DNA from 2 places in the Bacillus sp. DU-106 genome. Region 1 is predicted to be linked to the other one. Evidence: riboswitches for the same ligand, from Rfam matches in the RefSeq annotation. Region 1 holds a riboswitch; the other holds the start of a gene.

The links. A riboswitch is a leader RNA that binds a small molecule or an ion and turns the genes downstream of it on or off. The one in region 1 is predicted to bind thiamine pyrophosphate.
Region 2: it holds a riboswitch for thiamine pyrophosphate, as region 1 does, so the genes downstream of both, tenA (thiaminase II) here and thiC (phosphomethylpyrimidine synthase ThiC) in region 1, are expected to answer to the same signal.

What each region holds. Positions count from the first base shown of each region.
Region 1 is NZ_CP026607.1:5,123,631-5,131,151, forward strand. It holds gene cydA (cytochrome ubiquinol oxidase subunit I) at 1-1,093, shown strand, start outside; gene C3Y97_RS26280 (cytochrome d ubiquinol oxidase subunit II) at 1,086-2,111, shown strand; gene C3Y97_RS26285 (arsenic transporter) at 2,623-3,981, shown strand; gene thiC (phosphomethylpyrimidine synthase ThiC) at 4,083-5,843, opposite strand; TPP riboswitch at 5,958-6,073, opposite strand; partial or broken gene C3Y97_RS28515 (L-lactate permease) at 6,145-6,216, opposite strand; gene C3Y97_RS26295 (transposase) at 6,262-6,531, shown strand; gene C3Y97_RS26300 (hypothetical protein) at 7,013-7,315, opposite strand.
Region 2 is NZ_CP026607.1:2,467,938-2,475,458, reverse strand. It holds gene C3Y97_RS12610 (DUF3937 domain-containing protein) at 345-608, opposite strand; gene tenA (thiaminase II) at 1,006-1,695, opposite strand; TPP riboswitch at 1,823-1,928, opposite strand; gene C3Y97_RS12595 (D-alanine--D-alanine ligase) at 2,002-2,916, opposite strand; gene pdxR (MocR-like pyridoxine biosynthesis transcription factor PdxR) at 2,921-4,369, opposite strand; gene C3Y97_RS12585 (homoserine dehydrogenase) at 4,459-5,484, opposite strand; gene C3Y97_RS12580 (esterase/lipase family protein) at 5,572-6,813, opposite strand; gene C3Y97_RS12575 (DUF3914 domain-containing protein) at 7,094-7,435, shown strand; gene C3Y97_RS12570 (lipoprotein BA_5634 family protein) at 7,501-7,521, opposite strand, start outside.

The DNA.
Region 1 (7,521 bases):
GCAAGTTATTTCTGTTCCCTTCCAAATTGAGATTTTTGCCTTCTTTTTGGAGGCTTTATTCATGTCGATTTACGTATATGCAGCTGATAAACTTCCTCCATTTATGAGATTAATCTCGCTATTTTTCGTCATGCTTGGTGCCACGGCATCCGCCGTGCTCATTACATCAGCAAATACATGGATGAATACACCAGCAGGCTTTTCAATGAATCCAGATGGATCTGTTTTTAACGTTGATCCTTGGAAAGCTTTCTTTAATCCGAGTTTTGGCACAAGTGCATTCCATGTCGTTATTACGGCTTATGCAACTGGTGCGGCTGTCATTGCTTCTATCGCTGGATTTAAATTATTGAAGAAAAATTTAAGTACACGTGAAATTGCTTATCATAAAAAGGGGCTACTATTAGGGCTTGTCGTGACATTTATTACAGGCGCTACGATGTGGCTTTCAGGGCACGAATCGGCAATCGCCCTACATAAACACTCACCTGAAAAACTTGCATCTGCTGAAGCTTTATTTGAAACGACATCACACGCACCGCTATCCATTGGCGGGGTTGTGGATCCTAATACACTTGAACTAAACTATGCACTTGAAATCCCAAACATGCTTAGCTTATTAGTGGGACTAGACCCTAGCACTGTCGTAAAAGGTCTAAATGAATTCCCACAAGAAACATGGCCACCATTTTATACACATACACTATTCAACTTAATGGTCGGCACCGCTGCGTTTACCTTTGCAGTTGCAGCAATTGCACTCTTATATTGGTACTTCGTTTACCGAAAAAAGGGAACAGAACTACCGAAGTGGCTACTTTGGGGGGCTGCCGCATGCGGACCAATTATGATGCTCGGTATTGAATTCGGATGGATTTTCAGTTGTAGCGGTCGTCAACCATGGACAATTTATGGTATGCAACGTACCGTCGATGCATCTACACGCGCCGATTTCGTCGGTCCTTTATTTGTTTTGTTCATCATTTTATATATTGGACTCGCTATTTTAACAGTCATTGTTCTACGGACATTCTTTAGAAGACATCCATTAAAGAATGATTTACAACACCAAGGAGGCGATTCTCATGCATGAGGAAAGTATTGCAATCATCATCTTATGGGCCCTTATTTTCGTATACAGTATATTAGGGTCCATCGATTTTGGAGCTGGTTTTTGGGGCATGGTATACGCCAAACATCCAACTCTCGCTGCCAAACTTGCGAATCGGTACTTATCACCCACTTGGGAAGTAACAAATACGTTTCTTGTTTTCGTCGTTGTCGCATTTCTCGGCTTCTTTCCGAAAGCGGCCTTTACTCTTGCGACAGTAATGTTCGTACCAGTTATGTTAATTTTAGTGCTCGTTGCAGTACGTAGTACGTTTATGGTATTTGCTTACTCCTTACCAAAATATCAGTACCTTCTTCGGGTTATTTCAGGTATTACTGGTCTCTTAATTCCAGCACTATTAATTACCGTTTTACCCGTTACAGAGGGAGCCTATATTACAATGTCTGAAGGAAAAGAAGTACTCCTGTATGGAAAACTTCTTTCTAGCCCGGTTATCTACTGTTATATGCTCTTCGGACTAACGTCTGAACTATTTCTCTCCTCTCTCTTTCTTGCTGATTTTGCGAGAGAACAAAGTTCAGAAGATACGTATAGAATTTATAGAAGAAATGCTATCATTCTTGGTCCTGCAACGCTCGTTACAGCAATCATCGCCCTCGTTGTAATGGACCCAGAAACACATTGGCTTATGCAAGGATTAATAAAGCAATTCCCGTGGTTTACAGTTTCTATTGTTTTATTCGTTATCGGATACTCGTCCCTTTGGTGGACAAACAAAAAATACAATACACTAGGATACCCTCGCATTGCCGTTTTAGCTGTCGTCGCTCAATATGCATTTGCCAGCTACGCTTACGGCGTCGCGCATTTACCTTATATTATTTATCCTGACGTAACTGTATTTACAAGCTTTACAACGAAAGAAACGTTCTATGCACTGCTCATTCTATACGCAATTGGGATTGCAATTTTATTACCAGGATTTATTTTCTTCTGGAATTTATTCTTGAAGGATCGTACTTTTTTGAAGGAAAAATAATATAGTCTTGGAGTCTGTCCCAAAAGGCATTTTGGAATAGACTCCTTTTGTCATGTTTTGTCGATAAGTCGATATATTTTAAAAATCGCTGATATATTTTGAGTTGCGCCGATATATCTCCATAATCGCTGATATATTTTAAGTTGCGCCGATATATTTCAATAATCGCTGATATATTTTAAGTTGCGCCGATATACCTCCATAATCGCTGATATATTTTAAGTTGCGCCGATATATTTCAATAATCGCTGATATATTTTAAGTTGCGTCAATATATCTCCATAATTGCCCATATAAATTTCATTTACTATTTTACTGCCCCAATAATTTATAGACTCCTCTCATAATAGTTATTTCACTATTCGTGACACTTGTCCTTTAGCTTGAAAAACACATATTCGCTTCATCTCGTTATACGTCTAGTTCTTCTTATTTTTTGCTGAATATACTACCAATATAAACTTGAGACAAGCTACATCTGTTCAAGGGAAAATAGAAAGGTAGGCAAAATATGAGCATTGAAATATGGATTACTATTATTGTATTCTTCTTAACGATGATCGTTATCTTTTGGCGGCCTCGAGGTTTGAATGAGGCGTGGCCAGCAGCAATCGGAGCTGGTATCATCATAATTACTGGACTTGTATCAAAACCAGACGTCATGGATATTATAAGTAAAATTGGCGGTGCTTCCATAACAATATTAGCGACCATCGTCATGGCAGTTATATTAGAAAGCTTCGGCTTCTTCCATTGGTCCGCAGCGAAACTGGCAAATCTAGCGAAAGGTTCTGGACGCCGTCTATACTGGTATATTCAATTATTATGTTTTCTTATGACTCTTTTATTTAATAACGACGGTAGTATTTTAATTACAACTCCCATTTTAATTCTTCTTCTAAAAAACCTTCAATTAAAACCACATCAACAAATTCCTTATTTATTAAGCGGAGCTTTAATCGCTACCGCATCTAGTGCACCAATTGGTGTAAGTAATATCGTAAACTTAATTGCATTAAATATCGTTAATATGACTCTTTATATGCATACTGCTATGATGTTTGTACCTGCAACATTAGGCTTATTATTTATGTCATGGCTCATGTATACAGTTTTGAAGAAAAAACTTCCGAAAAAATTACCTGTTTCTTCATATGATATTGAAGAAATTTTCTTCACGAAAAACTTCCATCCACTAAAAGGAAATAATTCTGTTGATACGAAACAAAAACGGACAAGATTCATGTTAAAAGTATTAGGTTTCGTCTTCCTGATGCGCTGTCTTCTATTCGTTGCATCCTTCTTATCCATCCCAATTGAAATCGTTGCAGTACTTGGTTCACTCGTTCTTCTCATTTGGAGATGGTATTACTTACGAACAAACCCTGTCGACATTTTGAAAAAGACACCGTGGCACATTTTAATTTTCGCCTTCTCTATGTACGTCATTATTTACGGACTCCACAACGCAGGATTAACAGCTGCACTTGTACAATGGCTCGAGCCAATTGTGAATCAGCATCTACTCTATGCTAGCTTTGCAATGGGCGGACTTGTATCCATCCTCTCTAACGTCTTCAATAACCATCCTGCCCTTATGATTGGTACAATCACATTAACAGAAATGGGACTAGATCCAGTCACATTAAAAACAATCTATCTTGCAAACATCATTGGTAGTGACATCGGTTCACTATTACTACCAATTGGTACACTAGCTTCACTCATTTGGATGTATATTCTGAAACAAAACAAAATTAAAGTAAAATGGAAAGACTATTTAAGTGTATCCCTTATCGTTATCCCGCTCACAACAGTCGTCACACTATTCCTCTTATTCTACTGGGTACATCTCTTCTTTGCCTTATAAACAACAGAATCCCCATTTGCTACCGTCTTAGCAAATGGGGATTCTTCTATAATAAAGTTAGGTACTACAGTGTGATCAATCAAGTAAAGAGGTGTAACGTGTTATTGATATAAATGACTACCAGCTTCTTTAAATTCTTCTGCTTTCTCTTTCATTCCTTTTTCAATTGCTTCTGTCGTTTCTAAATCATTTTCTTTTGCATATTCACGAATATCATGTGAAATTCTCATACTACAAAACTTCGGTCCACACATTGAACAGAAGTGAGCTGTCTTTGCCCCTTCTGCAGGCAACGTTTCATCGTGATATTCCATCGCACGTTCAGGATCTAAAGATAAATTAAATTGATCGCGCCAACGGAATTCGAAACGTGCTTTTGAAAGTGCATCATCACGCTGATGAGCCGTTTTATGTCCTTTCGCAAGATCAGCCGCATGCGCTGCAATTTTGTACGTAATAACACCCGTGCGTACATCATCTTTGTTTGGCAAACCTAAATGTTCTTTCGGCGTTACATAACAAAGCATCGCCGTTCCAAACCAACCGATCATCGCAGCTCCAATTGCCGATGTAATATGGTCATAACCTGGTGCAATATCTGTCGTTAGTGGCCCAAGTGTATAAAACGGCGCGCCCTGACAAATATCAAGCTCTTTCTCCATATTCTCTTTAATTAAGTGCATCGGTACGTGTCCAGGTCCTTCGATCATAACTTGCACATCATGTTTCCAAGCAATTTTCGTTAATTCACCAAGTGTTTCAAGCTCAGAGAATTGTGCTTCGTCATTTGCATCTGCAATCGATCCTGGACGTAATCCATCTCCAAGAGAGAACGAAACATCGTACTGCTTCATAATTTCACAAATCTCTTCAAAATGAGTATATAGGAAGTTTTCTTTATGATGGAATAAACACCACTGCGCCATAATCGAACCACCACGCGAAACGATACCTGTCGTACGCTTTGCAGTAATTGGAATGTAACGAAGCAATACACCAGCGTGAATCGTAAAGTAATCAACGCCTTGCTCCGCTTGCTCAATTAACGTATCACGGTACACTTCCCATGTTAAATCTTCTGCAATTCCATTTACCTTTTCAAGCGCTTGATAAATCGGCACAGTTCCAACTGGTACAGGCCCATTACGAATAATCCACTCACGCGTCGTATGAATGTTTTTACCTGTAGATAAATCCATAATCGTATCTGCACCCCAGCGCGTTGCCCACGTCATCTTCTCTACTTCTTCTGCAATAGAAGAAGATACAGCAGAGTTTCCGATATTTGCATTTACCTTCACGTGGAAATTACGCCCGATAATCATCGGTTCTGCTTCTGGATGATTAATATTCGCTGGTAAAATAGCGCGGCCTTCTGCGATTTCCTTACGAACAAACTCCGGCTCTACTCCTTCACGAATTGCAACGTATTCCATCTCAGACGTAATAATGCCATTACGCGCATAATGCATTTGCGTAACATTTGCACCTTGCTTCGCTCTAAGCGGCTGGCGATCCATTTGCGGGAAAACAGGTGTATGTTTCGAAGCCACTTTCACACCATCATCCTCTGGTTTCACCTCGCGCCCTTCATATGCCTCTACATCCCCGCGCTCCATGATCCAAGAATGACGCGGCGTTGGAATTCCCTTTTCCAGCTCCACTTTATACGCCGGATCCGTATAAGGACCGCTCGTATCATACACACGGACTGGAGGATTTGGGATGCCGTTCGTTTCGCTTTGTTCAATCTCACGCATCGGCACTTTCATGCCTACGCGTGGTCCATCCACATATACTTTCTTACTCCCTGGTAAACTCGATTTCAATTCAATTTGCTCAGCTGAAACAGACTGTTTCATAACCTTTGTTGCCTCCCCTGTTCGTGACAAGGACGAGATATGGCCAGCGCATGCCAAAATAAAAAGAGCCAGGTCCATAAAAAAATAAGGACCTGGCTCATAAAAGACATCATTATGTAAAGCCGTTAACTTCCCTACGCTGGTACGAGCCAGATCAGGTCCAAAGGGTTAAGAAGATCACGCGCTTCTCTCTCAGCCTACGCATACGTTAGGCACCCCTAGTTTATCACTGATTTAATTTTCAATACCTTCCCATCATACACGATAATCTGAAAAATGCAAAGGTTATTTCTTTTTCTCTTTATGGAATCATCCACGTTAAATAATATGCTTGAACATACGTTATAATACCAACAATAATTACGAAGAACACCCTATTGTAAAAATAGTTTATGATTTAAAATGGGAGTTTAAAAACATCTTCACCACAAAGAGTGTTGAGAATCTCAACCATTGTATTAAGAAAATTAAGAATACTAATATACAAGAGTTTAAGAGCTTTACGAATGGATTAGCCCGGGATATTGAAGCTGTCAGAAATGCGGTAACTTATGAGAATAATAATGGTCTTGCCGAAGGGAGCATAAACAAGTTAAAGCTTATTAAAAGAATCATGTATGGTCGATGCAAATTCTCCACATTGCGGACAAAGATTCTACTTTTGGAGAGAATGAGACTTTTCAACTAACTCCAGGAAGAACCATTTTTTACTTGCCAAATACATTCATCAGTCCCGTTTGCCAAAGAGCCTTTGTCTCTGCTGTATTTCGCTACAACTGCTACTGTTACCTGCCATACAACCTGCAATAGAGATAGGTAACAATTTACTATACAAGGAACAAAATTGACCTGCTCCTCCATTTAGTGATTTAACTATCTTTATTATTCAGAGCTAAAACTCAAAGAAAAATCTCTTACATTTATTGTAACGTAATCCCCTTAATATGTTAATTATTTTTTTGTGGTCTTGTTAGTTAAAGGGGTACTTAGTACAAAAAATAACCGTAGATAGTAGCACGAACACTGTTCTTGTTATAATTTTTTTTCAGAACGTCTATAATCCTCTTTTAAAAAATATATGTAAATATAATAAAAAACGAATGATTAATAGAAATATTCTACACCACTCGTTTTTTATCGGACTTCTTTTTACTGTACTTTTATTTTCTTTATGAGTTATTAGAAAAATAATTGTCTATATAAGTCTTTATTTTTTCAAAATTCTTTTCCATAAATAAGATTGCTGGTACTTCAATTATTGGAAGATTATTTTCATTATCAAAAGCTGGACACGGTTTGGGAACTACCAAATAGTCAACTGAGTTTTTATCCCTAATATAATTAATTGAAACATCATAATAATTAGAAAAATATTCCTTCAAATCATCCTGATTCCTTAAAAATGGTAGAGAAAATATTGAACCATAATTTATACCAGCGTCGACAATTAATACAAAGCATATTTTTTTCATGATACACCCTCCTCGTATAATAAGTTTTAAGTTAATAACTGTTCCTTGAAAATTAAATAGTTTTTATCTTCAAGAGCTACATCAAAAAAATGATGTATGGGTAAAATTTAGTCTTGGATACTGGGGGATTTCCCCAGATAATGGAAGTGTGGAAATGGATCCATCGGGAATATGCTTACTCCTCCTGTAGTTCGACCACGTTAAAA
Region 2 (7,521 bases), 2.7 Mb from region 1:
CATCCCCTACCTAACTTCTTTGCTTCCGCTGAATTTTGAGGTGGGGGGCTTACTGCCCGGCAAATAGCGGGATAAATAAAAATTTAAAAATATGAATTCTAGCGTCATATCTTCATACTTACTAAGTTCAATTAATTTCTCAATAATTATGATGCCATGTCCTATATATTTCCGTCTGCTGCTTAGATTTTTCTGTACTGTAAATGGCTTTCGCTATAACACCTCCAAGTGACCGGTTTCTATGACGGATATGAAATTCCAACAAAAAAAGCCCTAATTAGGGCTTTTCATTCTATTTCTCCAGCAAAACTCTCTATGAAATTGCTAATTGAAAAAAGACACACTTAGATTGATGCGTCTTTTTGTGATGCCTCTTTTGTGAAATCATATAAAGCAATTGCGCCTAAAAGAACAAGTATACCTTGAGGAACATCTAGCAAAATAGTTTTCCAAATTTCTGGAATTACCCATTTAATATCTGCTGCTGTTTCAAGATATGTTTGGAAATAGCTGATTGTAAAATTAATTATCCCTAAAAATACAAACAACGATAAACCAAATCGAATTAATTTCTTATTTGTAAACATATAACACCTCTCAAAATTCATTGGATATTCCTGCTTTTGCTTCTTTATATTTCTATATCTTTATATCTAATTTTAACACATAAAGAACTCAAAAAAATACGATATGCATATTTGCATATCGTATTAACAACACTCCATGATAATTTAGGAATTCCTGCGAAGAAAAAACAACTCCGTTACAGCTAATAGCTCGGGTTTCTTTTCTTATTTAACTTCATACCACCAACATTTACGTTCTTTAATTGTAAAATAAATGTGACAGAAGTTTATCCAGTTAATGCGTAGACAAGTAAATGAGCTAAATTATCGATATTCTATTTCGCCATATCCGTAGCACTAATAACTTTACGCAAATTTGACAAGAAAAAATATATAGATAGGTATGATCCAGACCTATCTATAACATTACTTCTATTCTTTATCCAATTACGTCTTTTACGTCTGTATCCACTGGCCACTTTTCTAATGTATAAGCCATTTCCCAAAATGAATATTCATATTGACTGCTAATAATAAAATGCTGTTTCATACGTTTGCGGTCTGCCTCTGTTACTTTTTCAGCGATAGTATCTAAACGTGTAATTTGTTCTTCAACTAGCGTACGGAACCAATCAGATCCATAAGCAGAAATCCATTCGTTATAAATTGGCTCTTCCGGCTGGCACTCTTTTAAGCGTTCGCCAATTTCATAATACAACCAATAGCAAGGTAAAATTGCTGCAATGGTATCTCCTAAATGCCCTTCATACGCAGCACGATACATATGTGAAGTATACGCATATGCAGTTGGCGCAGGAATAAAATTATCTTTTTCTTCTTTCGTTATCCCTAGTTTTTTAGCAAAATTCTCATGTAAAGATAACTCGGCCTCATATGTATTTTGAGCATGATGTGCCATACGAGCTGTCGTCTCTAATTCAAGAGCTTTTGCAGCTCCTAAAGTTTGTACTCTAGCAAAATGACTCAAATAATATGAATCTTGAAGCACATAATAGCGAAAACTAGCTAAATCTAATGTTCCTTCACCAAGTTTTTTTACAAAAGGATGGTTAAAACTCGCTTCCCAAATTGAATCTACTTCTTTACGTAATGATTGTGAAAAAGTCATTTAAATCCCTCCAATAATGTATAAAATATAAGTATTTATCCACAATTATTAAAGCTGTAAAATAAAAAAACTTTCTTTACAGGCGTAAAGAAAGTGAAATTGACAGTATTTATTTACTCATTAAATAGCAACGTCTTTCCCACTTCCCTACGCTGGCATTAACCAGATCAGGTACTAAGAGTCTCAAAATCACATTTGATCTCAGCCTATAAAAGGCCCCCCTAGTGGATAAATATTTTGTTTTTATAATGTATTCATCATAGCATACTTCGTGAAACTGTCAAAAAAATTCGTTATATAATCTCCTTAAAACCCTTCTTCTTTTCTAACTTTTAATGATGTTTCAATAATCATATCTAATAGTTTGCTATAACTAATTCCCGCTGCTTCTGCACTTTTGGGCAATAGGCTTGATTGTGTCATCCCTGGTAATGTATTAATTTCCATTACATATGGAATTCCGTCCTTCACCATCATATCAACTCTTGCATAAACACTACATTTTAATGCTTTATAACAAGTCAGTGAAGCTTTATTTACACGTTCCTTAATTTCTGCTGGAAGTTCGATAACTTCCTCAACGGTACTAGTATCATCATATTTTGCATTGTAATCAAAGAACTCGGCTGCATGTCGAATTGAAACTATAGGTAACTGTTTTCCATCCAGAATAGAACATGTAATTTCATCACCTTTTATATACTTCTCAATTACTACTTCAGAATCCCATTCGAATACAGTTTCTAGCATTGAGATCAATTCATTTTTATTGTAAACGATTTTCACCCCGACACTCGATCCGCCAGAGTTTGGTTTTACCACTAATGGAAATCCTAACTTATCTAACTCATCAAGATTTAGATCCTCCATTTTTGTAAGTTCAATCCAATCTGGTGTTTCTACACCTTCATAACGTAAAATCTTTTTCGAAATATTTTTATCCATACATATACTGCTAGATAACATATTACTTCCGCTATAAGGAATCCCTAAACTCTCCAGTGTTCCTTGAACTGTCCCATCTTCTCCGTATTTTCCGTGTAATGCGAGCAATGCAAAGTCAATGTCTTTCGCTTTTTCAATTAAATCCATTTTTTCGTTTAATGTAATTGGAACTATTTCATACTTATTTTTATCTAAATGAGCAATCATTTCATTCCCCGTCATAATTGAAACTTGTTTTTCAGACGATACCCCGCCCATAATAACACCGATTTTCATTTTCTCAACTCCAAATTTCATTTTTTAATGTATCACCAATTATTTTAATTCCACGAACTATTTCTTCTTCTTTCAAGCGCGAAAACCCTAATCGGAAAGTGTTTGCTCCTTCTCCATCAGAGTAAAAAACATCTCCAGGTGAAAACGTAACGCCTTTCTCATAACACTTTTGTAAAAGTGTGCGGGCATTCATATGCTCTTCTAGCTCTATAAATAAATGAAGTCCACCATCTCCAGTCATTCTTTTAAAAGGAATGTACTGGTTACATGCCCCGACAGCTAACTCATATTTTTTCTTATAAACAGATCTTGCCTTTTTTAAATATTTTTCAAAATATCCCTCATGTAAATATTGAAACAGAACAGCTTGATCTAGCGTAGATGTGTGAATCGTTCTTGCTCTTTTTACGCTTTCTAAATAATGAATCAGCTCTTTATCTGCAATAATCCAGCCTACACGTAAACCAGGGAAAAGCACCTTTGAAAAGCTACTAATATAAATCACATTATTGCCAGCTCCCGCAAAAGTTAATAATGGAGCTAAATGTGAACCTGAATAACGTAATTCTTCATTAAATCCGTCCTCTATAATAGGAACGTTGTATTTTGAGAATAACCTCATCAATTCCGTTCTTTTCTCTGAACTCGTAACAATACCGGTTGGATTATGATAAGAAGGAATTAAATAAGCAAAATCAAAATCTTTTTCACGCAAACTTTTTTCAACTTCATTCGTATCAATACCATCCTCATGCATATCAATCCCATGAACTTCAAGTCCATGTAAACGGAAAAGCTTAAGTGCAGCATGGTGAGTTGGATTCTCACAAATGACACGACCGGATTTTTTTGATAAAGAAGAGAGTACAATATCCAATCCTTCTGTAAATCCATTTGTAATTAGAATATCTTTATTCGAAATGTCTACACCTTTCATTTCCATGTAATGAAGTAAATAATTCATTAACGGTCTATATCCCTTTGCATATCCGTAGTTCAATACGATGTCCCCTTCAATGGACATACGAGTAAGAAAAGCTCTTTTGAAATTTTCAACATCAAATAGCTTCTCATCCGGGGCTATACTATTAAAAACAATCATTCCCTTTTCCCAACGAACACCATGTTTCATTAAATCTAATTCGTCCGCTAATGCGGTCACTGTATTAAGTTTATTTTTCCAATCTATTTCAACAGACGAAGTGTTAGATATATCCACCTTGGCAACAAAGTTCCCTTTTCCTTTAACTGCATAAATGAGTCCTTCTTGCTCTAAATCTGCATAAGCAGCGAGTACAGTGTTTCTACTCACACTTAGTAATTCACTTAGTTCCCTTGTTGATGGGATTTTTTGATCCCCGAGCAAATGCCCTTTCATAATCATTTTCTTCAAATAATCTTTCAATTGAATATAAACGGGACGTTCTTTAACAACTTTAAAATCCTTAAACAATTTCTTACCCCCTGCAATCATTTTTGCATATTTATTTCATTCTCAAAAGGTCCACGGCATATGTATTTTTTATAAAGGGCGGTACGGTCTTACAAATCTTTTCGATATAAGTTTATTACATCTTTTAAAGCTGCAGCTGCAGCGCCTCTTGGATTAGAAGCCCCACCAATTGTAGTAACTTGTCCCATCGTATCTGTAAAGAACGTAATTCCTTTTTCGGTTCCATTTACTTTTGCTAACGGATGATCTTTTTCTATTTGGCACGGTTCAACATTTAAATTCACATTGCCTCCCTCATCCTTATATGTTGATGCTATTAATTTAATAATTTTATGTTGTTCCTTAGCATTTCGAATTTGCTGTTTTGTAACGTGCTCGATTCCTTTTATATGTATATCAGTAAGTGTTTTCTCTGTTTCCATTAAGCTGTTTGTCAAAAGTAACAATTTACACGCACTATCTGAACCACTTATATCTAATATAGGGTTTGTCTCAGCAATTCCTTTATTTTGTGCTTCTTTCAGTGCTTCTTCAAATGTCATATCTTCCTCATACATTTTCGTAAGAATATAATTAGTTGTTCCATTTAATATTCCTTCTATTTTTTCAATACTGCAACCGGCTAAACTAAATTGTCCGATATCTAGTGTCGGTAGTGCAGCGGCTGTTGCACCGCTATATCGAATTCGTATATTTGCGCCTTTTGCTGCTTCATTTATTTCTCTCCAATTTGTAACGAGCGCACCTTTAGAAATTGCCACTATATCCATCTGTTTTTCAATCGCTTGTTTCATATATTGTTTCCCTGGATTTCCATCTTTAAGATTTGTAACTGTTGATTCTACCAATACAGTACCACTTATGCTAGTTGTTGCACGTTCCTTCGGATGATACTCTAAATATTTTTCAATTGCAGCGGTACCGCCACCATACATTAATAAATGATGAAGTGATAAGCCGTCTTCATTATGTATTGCAATATTTCTCCCTAATACGTCGCTTACAACTAATTGAATCCCATATGTTTCATATATATATGAATATTTTTCATTTAATAATTTTATAAACTCTCTGCCTACTGTTCCGTATCCTGATAATACAACTTGAATTTTCATAATATCCCCCCATATTTTTCTACCAAATCCCTCTTTCAATATAATATAAAGCGCTCTCGAATTCCATCGAGAGCGCTTTATTATTACCTATTTCGGTAAACGTGATAGCTTTTCAGCAATTGTTCTATAAAACTCTTGAATGCTAGAAAAACCTAACGAGTCTGAAACACTTAACCCTATCATGTCGAGATGGTCCCAATTCGCTTTTGTTTCGATATGATTCCATTTTCCAATCTGTAATGACTCATTATTATTTACAGTAACATTAGAAGATGGTGCAATCATAGAATTTGTATTTACTACACCATCATTTTGCCACCAAGAAGTATCAACTAGCGGACGGTTTTCTTCATATCTCGCATAAGAACCTAAGAAAAATGCATTTCCCATTAACACTTTATTCATCGTTATATGAGGCAAATGTAAACCTGTTATAGGTGCTGCTTGTGATGCATGTCCACTATAGGATAAATAATACACATCTGGTTGCGTCTTTACCCAATTATTTAACTCCTTTGCACCATCTGTACTTAAATCCCATTGACTTATATCTTTTGTATTTTTCCAAAGTGAACTATTTAGAATACGATTACTATATTGGAAAAAGGACTCTCCAGCATTCTTCTTTATACCCCATTGATCCAATTTAAAATCATATAATGATAAATTATTGTTTCCTCCAAAGCTTGCAGCTGTAATGAGTAAATCTTTAACAAACGGCAGTAGAAGACTACCATCCGCAAGTGTTGTACCGTTGTGAGGGGTTGCTAATGTTGTAACACTATGAACGTATGATTTTCCGCCTTCAAATAGTGGTGATATTTTGGTGTCTGGGTGATTTTTCACATAATTCTTTTCTTCAAAACTACCTTCTTTTAATAGCTGTACTAATGTTCTAATCGTTTGTCCACCCATGCTATGTCCAACTAAATGAACTTTATTTGTTTCACTCCAATTCGGCGCAAAACCACTATAAGTTCTGCCAAAACGATTATGTCCATGTTTCTCAGCATGGACTGCACCATAGTCTACTGTCCCACCGCTAATTTGTGCATACAATTCACATGCACGATCCCAGTTACTAGAAACAGGTCCAACAGCTGCGGTATGTACCGTATAACCATTTCGTTTCAAATCTTCCTGTATATCATGAACACCACCCCAATATTTTACGCCAAGCATTTCTTCTCTACCCCATCCAGCAAATCCATTCACCAATATGATAGGATAATTATTTTGTTGCCTCTCTTCAGCGTATGATATTTTCGCTGCGAATGAACATACGGTCACTAATGCAAAAAAACATATTTTTAAAAATAACTTCCCCATACTTTCTCCCCCCTAATAAAACGTTTACATTTTTCTTCCTGAAAAAATTAACAGAATAATTTAACAACTTAAACATAATGTAAATTATTTTATATACATTGTATATATAGAAAACATATACAACTGTTGATAAATATTAATTCAAGCAAATATTTACTTTTTACAATATAACTTGTAAATCTATTTATTTAGATTTATAATTAGATATAGTTTCCTCATGTTAAAAAGATTTAAAAACCATAAGAAAACTAATCTCATTGCTTGAAAAGGAGGAAAAGGCATGCAAATCGGATTCAATATTCATACATTATCTCAACCTACTAAAATAACTCCATCTCATCTTGAGCATAATACTATCTCTTCTACTAAACTTGAAGATAAAAAATCAAATGATTCCATCAAATTTGATATTCGTTTATCTGAAAAAGAAATGAAACAACCTGAGCATAAATTTAATGAATTAGATTTATGGAAGATGCTAAAAGATAAAGGTGTTCCTTTATGGATTATACTTGAAATGCTACAAAAGGCTCGTAAAGAAAAAGAAGCACAAAATAATTCAGTTCAAAATTCAAATGCGATTGAAGAAACGAGTGAGACTCGATTAAATGAAGTAATGTAAGTTATTTAAACGGTATTAAAAAGAGCTCGAGGTTGATAAAGTATCCATCAACCTCGAGCTCTTTTTTAAGATTTTTCTCCAATCGT